3 regions of the Bacteroides xylanisolvens genome follow, and region 3 is predicted to be linked to each of the others. Evidence: riboswitches for the same ligand, from Rfam matches in the RefSeq annotation. Region 3 holds a riboswitch; each other region holds the start of a gene.

The links. A riboswitch is a leader RNA that binds a small molecule or an ion and turns the genes downstream of it on or off. The one in region 3 is predicted to bind cobalamin.
Region 1: it holds a riboswitch for cobalamin, as region 3 does, so the genes downstream of both, INE92_RS14005 (TonB-dependent receptor) here and INE92_RS10445 (TonB-dependent receptor plug domain-containing protein) in region 3, are expected to answer to the same signal.
Region 2: it holds a riboswitch for cobalamin, as region 3 does, so the genes downstream of both, INE92_RS13260 (anaerobic ribonucleoside triphosphate reductase) here and INE92_RS10445 (TonB-dependent receptor plug domain-containing protein) in region 3, are expected to answer to the same signal.

The regions. Positions count from the first base shown of each region.
Region 1 is NZ_CP072216.1:3,276,708-3,278,981, forward strand. It holds partial or broken gene INE92_RS14005 (TonB-dependent receptor) at 1-1,183, opposite strand, end outside; cobalamin riboswitch at 1,395-1,605, opposite strand; gene INE92_RS14010 (ABC transporter substrate-binding protein) at 1,731-2,274, shown strand, end outside.
Region 2 is NZ_CP072216.1:3,080,699-3,082,972, forward strand. It holds gene INE92_RS13260 (anaerobic ribonucleoside triphosphate reductase) at 1-1,067, opposite strand, end outside; cobalamin riboswitch at 1,100-1,288, opposite strand; gene INE92_RS13265 (Rpn family recombination-promoting nuclease/putative transposase) at 1,597-2,274, opposite strand, start outside.
Region 3 is NZ_CP072216.1:2,425,373-2,427,646, forward strand. It holds gene INE92_RS10440 (DUF5106 domain-containing protein) at 1-509, shown strand, start outside; cobalamin riboswitch at 776-976, shown strand; gene INE92_RS10445 (TonB-dependent receptor plug domain-containing protein) at 1,160-2,274, shown strand, end outside.

The sequences.
Region 1 (2,274 bases), 850 kb from region 3:
CTAGCCTGAAACTTAAAACGATCAAAATGCAAAGAGGTAGCCGCTGCCACCAACGTCGTATTTCGCCGTGGATAAGGGAAATCAGTCAGATTGGCATTCAACTTATTCCACTGGTAGTCCACTGAAAGATTTATATCCCAAAAAGGAAGAACAGTGACTCTATTAGCCATTGACAAGTAAACCTCCTGTTGACGATATGTATTATTTACATACATAGTAGCCTCCTCTTTTCTGGGATCTGCCAAATAGTGTAAATAATCATATGCATATTTGGTATTCAACAACAGACTATATGCTTCACCAAAATCTTTCTTGAAAGAAGACTGAAGAAAGAAATTGGTATCCCATTGGCGATCTTCATGTGAAAAACGATTCCGCACAACAGCACCGGGATACCCACGTTCTGAATTATAAAAATAAGCTTTTGTGCGCCAGTAACCGCCTTTTATTTTACCATATAAACCACCTTCCGTGCGTAAAGCATTCACATCGCCATTACGGCGGACTGCCCCGTAGTATCGTATCCCCCAGCTACTGCATAAGTAAATTTATACTTTCCGGTGGTATACATATATTCAGTACTAAGTGACGCACTTACATTCTCACTTAGTTTCTGTTCCCAAAGTAGAGATGGATTGACAACGCCAAAGGAACCTGTTTTAAAAGCAGCTTTTACATGATAAGCCTTATTCGCCTGAAAAACAGGCGTTCTCGACTGAAGATAAATAGAACCGGCAGAACCGAAATCTTTCGCCGGCTGGAAAATAGCACTTTTCTGCCCATTATATAAAGTAACGGCCTCCATATTATCCAAAGAAAAGCGTCCCAAATCAATCACTCCATTCTGTGCATTCCCCAATTCAATGCCATCATAGAACACTCCGACATGATTCGTCCCCATACTTCGGATATTTACGGTCTTCAATCCTCCTATTCCACCGTAATCCTTTATTTGTACTCCCGAAAAATAGCGTATGGCATCTGCAACCGAATGTACGGCTAATTTTTCTAACTTATCACCAGATAAAGACTGCACCGGAATCACTTCCTTATTAATTTTAGCAGTAATTACTACTTCATGAAGATGGTGTAAGCTATCCAGTTTACTTTGTGCTGATAGTAATAAAAACATGCTCAAAAAGCATCCTATCCAAAATACTCTAAAATGAATCTGCCTGAACATAATCCTCCTGTTTATTAATTTAAATAATAAACTTTCATAGGGTTACAGCAAGGATGCAATTTTCTACATACTCAAACCAATATACGTACTTCTCCCCCGTATAATGGAACATTCAAAAAGGCATATTTCTCCTTTCTGAAACTTCACATCAGCAATTAAAGATGTATTTTGAATTAAAAACTGCACTCTTCAAACTCTAATCCCGGAAAGTTTCAAGAATTCAATTTTGGCAGGTCTTCTGACTTACTCCATTTTCCTAACGCCCTTCCCATCTCTCCAAAGCGAGACAGTGGATTTGAGTATTGTAGGAAAACTTCTGGCGGAGCTTACAGCAGCGGGTCTGTTCAGGATTTACACCTGATTCCCTTTTCACCATTCTTCCGTAGCATCGGACGAATGACACCAAAATTTCTGCGGCAAAGATACATCAAATAGAAACAAATCAGAAGAAAATTCTAATGAAAATAAAAACAAACTAATAATTAGTCCTATCTTTGCCACTCGAGAGCATCCACTAATCTTTTTTCTAATTAAAATCTGTATAAAAGTGAAATCTCCAATCTCAACTATCGCGTTACTATGCCTCTTCTTTTTGGCAAGCTGTATATCACGTAATAAAACATCTCTGGAGAGATTCAATCAGGATATATATACTCCCGAATACGCTTCCGGATTTAAAATCCTGGGGGCAGACAATGCGGCCAGTACCCTCATTCAAGTTTCCAATCCATGGCAAGGAGCACAGGACGTAAAAATGTCCTATTTCATTTCGCGCAACGGAGAGCAAGCTCCTGCAGGTTTTAATGGTCCTGTCATTCCTGCCGGAGCTAGAAATATCGTATGTATGTCTTCTTCCTACATCGCCATGCTCGATGCATTGGGAGAACTCAAACGTATTGTCGGAGTATCCGGCATCAATTACGTGTCTAATCCTTACATTCTAGCTCACAAAGATTCAATCAAAGATATGGGAGCGGAAATGAATTATGAGTTGTTGCTGGGATTAAAGCCGGACGTCGTACTATTATATGGCATTGGTGATGCTCAAACAGCTGTTACAGATAAATTGAAAGAATTAGCTATACCTTATA
Region 2 (2,274 bases), 660 kb from region 3:
CGGCCTTCGGCAGAAGTGTCCGTTCCGTAGTTGATGGAACTGAATACCACTTGGTTACCGCCACGAGAATGCATCGTATTCAGGTTGTGGATGAATCCTTCCATTGCCTGATGTGTATCTTTACGGGTCTGCTGGTAGGCTTTTTCGACGATGCGGGCAAGGTGTTCCTTATCTATAATGATCTGTAAAGCGACCAGAGCGATGCGCAATGTTTCGCGTTCGGCCTCGGTGGACTTGATAGACGGAAGGTATTCTTTAATCAACGTGCGGATGGATTTCTCATCGGCCTGATTTCCGTTTTCCATAGCCACATAGAAGTTAATGAACGATGCCAGATGCTTGCGGAAAGATTTGGCCACTCCTTTTGCCATGAAGAAATCGAAAGCCGGAATCGCCTGTCCGCCATGCTGCTCATTTTGGTTGGTCTGAAAGATGATGGTAGCCAGCGTAGCATAGCTTTGGATGCTTTGCGGGGTGCGGATACTACCGTTCTTTGTGCGGAAACCGCGTTCAAAGAGGTCATCCATATCATATTGGATGCAGGTTGTCGTCTTTGTCGGATAATAATCCAGGTCGTGGATGTGAATGTCTCCCAACTGGTGCGCTTCGGCAAAACGTTTCGGCAACAAGTATTTATAGGTATAATCTTTAGTTACTTCGGAAGCGAACGTCATCATCTGCCCGGCAGGCGTGTGACTGCTCATGTTGGCGTTGCTCAAATTGACATCGTTCTTGTCGATAGCCACAATGCCGTCCATCACCTGTTTCATCTGGGTTTTCTTATCACGCTCCGTATTCCGCCATTCGCGATAGATGATGTATTTCTTCGCTACTTCCGGCCGCACTTTCATCAACGACTTTTCTACCAAGTCCTGAATCTCTTCTACGGTGATCGTGGGGGTAGCAAACTGACTGATAACATTCATGGTGATGTCAGCAACCAACTGCTGCTCATCCTGAATTCCACTTGCACTGAATGCTTTACTGATTGCATTCTTAATCTTACTGATAGAGAAATCTTCTCTTTTACCATCACGTTTGATGATACAAATTTCCGCGTAGTTCATAACTTTAACTCCCGAAAGCATTAATAAATTAAAAATAGAAAATCTCTTCGGCAGGTCTTCTGACTTATCCCTCCCCCGCAACACCTTCCCACACCGGCATCGATGCAGTGGCCTATTGTGCGGATTCTTAGAGAATTACAGCAGCGGGTACTGTCGCCGATTTGCACAGCGTTCCCTCATTGACTAAACCTCTTTTTAGTTCCGAAACCGGATACAAAGATAGGAGATTATATCATAGCTTGGTTAGCTTTTAACATTAAATTTCGGGAAACTATTCTTTCTCGCTGATACAGAAAGTTTTCCAAAACGGAAAACTTTTTTCTGATTTTAACGTGGATAATATTCCAAATTCGTTTATTTCACCCCAAAGACATATATAGTTTTTAGATACTTTACCCTTAGCGAAAAAAGGATATGTTAAGCGAAAAAAGGATGTGTTAAAAGTCTCCACAACTATCGTTTGCTTCATAAGTTATAGACTATTTTTTCACTTTCGACAAAACCTTTCTTTCCAATAGAATGAAAGAAATTATAATTTTTCTATTTCTTCTTTCGAAAGCCCGGTAGATTTCATAATAATATCGTCAGCCACACCTAATTCTTTCAAATTACGAGCTGTTTCTTCTTTACCTTTTTGCAAGCCTTTCTGTAATCCTTTTTGTAAGCCTTTCTGTAAGCCTTTCTGTTCAGCAAAGTCCAACGTATTAAAATAATCGTTATAAACTTTCCATTCTTCTTCATACTGGGCTCTTTCCTCCTGGGTCATATTTGCTTTGGAAGCCAACTTTTCAAGTCGCTCGAAGACGGCCTTGCGAGCCTTGAAAGGCATCCGGTCAAGTGTATCCATATGCTTTAGTATATAAATCCAGCGTTCAAAATCATTTTCACATTCATCCTCTTCTTTGTTGAAGTTCGGCAGTTCGATAAAAATCTGCCGGAACTTGTTGTTGAAGAGCTTCCCCGTATCCCTGTCAGAAAGAACGATGTCCGTTCTGATTTTAGAGGGCATATCCTTATCCATCACGAAATTCATGAAGAACACTCCGTACACGGCATCCAACTGGAAGTTCCAAACTCCCCTTTTCGCTTGCTGCGTAATGGCCCTAGAAAGATAGAAGAGGGCACGATCTTTAAAATAAGGCTGTTCCCGGTTCTGCATTTCTACGATAATACGTTCACCGGTATCGGTTACGCAATAGATGTCGTA
Region 3 (2,274 bases):
TGGATGCCATGTTGGCTTCTCCCGTACTGGAAGAAATAGAAAAGGTACGTCCCAAAGCCCGTCGCGAACTGGCTCAGAAAAACCGTATCGGAACCAAAGCACTGAATTTTAACTATACATTAGCTTCCGGCACACAGGGTTCTCTTTATCAACAAAAATCGGACTATACCTTATTATTTATCAATAACCCGGGATGCCATGCCTGCACGGAGACAATCGAAGCATTAAAAAACGCCCCTATCATCAATCAACTTCTGGAACAAAAGAGACTAACAGTCCTCTCCATTTATCCCGACGAAGAGTTGGACGAATGGCGAAAACACCTAAATGAATTCCCCAAAGAATGGGTTAACGGATATGATAAGACCTTCGCTATCAAGGAACAACAACTGTATGACCTGAAAGCCATCCCTACCCTCTACCTTCTAAACAAGGATAAGACAGTACTTCTGAAAGATGCTCCCGCGCAAACCATCGAAGAATACCTGCTAATGAAAGGCGAACAATAAGCCCCCACGCCGCCCACACACGTGCCCATGCCACACCGCTCACGCCGCATGGTTTCCCGGCCTCGTTTTTTCAGCGTCAAGCGCAGGTGTTTTCTTCGGCGTCAAAAAGGGCAGACTGTTTGAGCGTAGCGAGTTTCTGCCCTTTAGCCGAAGGAAGCACCGGAGTAGCTGAAAAAACGCAGCCTTGATTCTTTCTTTTTGGTTCTTTCTCTTTCGTATCAAGACGAAAGAAAAAGAACATCCCTTTGGAAAAAACAAATAAACTCCCTATCTTTGTCGCGCATTGGTTTGCGACTCCCATGCGGGGGAAGCAATTAAAAGGGAATCAGGTGCAAGTCCTGAACAGTCCCGCTGCTGTAAGTTCCATATAAGTTACAAGCAATTCACTCATTGCCACTGGAGACCAATCCGGGAAGGCGTTTGTAACAGGAATAAGTCAGAAGACCTACCATGCAAATAAGTTTCACTGCTTTCGAGGAAAAAGCGTTGAGTCTAATGAACCGGACAAGTCGTCTATCATTTCATTCATCACTCTGATTCAGAGAAAGTGTGTTAAAACGGATAAACTCTGCCAAGTTTATTTATGCGTGTCCGGTCGAAGGGATTTCGCCCGGACACTTTTAAACAGTAACAGACTGAAAAAGGAATAAATGAAGAAAAGAACATTTAATAAAGTGATCTTTGCAGCATTCAGCTGCCAATTCTTATCCATACCACTTTTTGCACAACAGCAAAAGGTAGATACGACACATACATATTCTATTCCCGAAATAACAGTATCAGATATCTATCAGACCCGCGAAGTACGCTCAACCGCTCCCCTGCAAGTCTTCTCCAAAGACGCCCTGAAAAACCTGCACGCCCTGCAAGTCTCCGACGCGGTGAAACACTTTGCCGGAGTGACCGTAAAAGATTACGGAGGTATCGGCGGACTGAAAACAGTATCCATACGAAGCCTGGGAGCCCAACATACCGCTGTCGGTTATGACGGAATCACCCTGACCGACTGCCAAACCGGACAAATAGATATCGGGCGTTTCTCTCTCGACAACGTAGACCGCCTTTCTCTAAACAACGGACAAAGCGATAACATCTTCCAACCTGCCCGCTTCTTCGCGTCAGCAGGCATATTGAATATACAGACACTCACGCCGCTATTCACCAAAGGCAAAAAGACCAATATAGCTGGAGCTTTCAAAACCGGCTCCTGGGGATTAATCAATCCCTCCCTGCTACTGGAACAACAATTCAATAAGACATGGAGCATGTCAGCCAATGGCGAATGGATGTCCTCCGACGGACATTATCCGTACACACTACATTATGGAAATGCGGCAGAAGACTTGTCCTCACGTGAAAAACGAAAGAATACAGACGTACAGACATTCCGTGCCGAAGCCGGACTTTACGGCAACTTCTCCGATAAAGAACAATGGCGGTTGAAAGCCTACTACTTTCAGTCCTCCCGGGGACTACCCAAAGCTACAACCTTCTATAACGACCATTCCACACAACACTTGTGGGATAAAAACACATTCATCCAAAGTCAATACAAGAAAGAATTCAGCCGGCAATGGGTGTTCCAAACCTCTGCCAAGTGGAATTGGAGCTATCAACGTTATCTGGACCCCGATACCAAGAACTCTTTAAAGAAAACAGAAAACAGCTATTACCAGCAGGAATATTACCTTTCCGCTTCTGTACTATACAGACTGTTGAGCAACCTCTCTTTCTCACTTTCCACAGATGGAAGCATCAACACCAT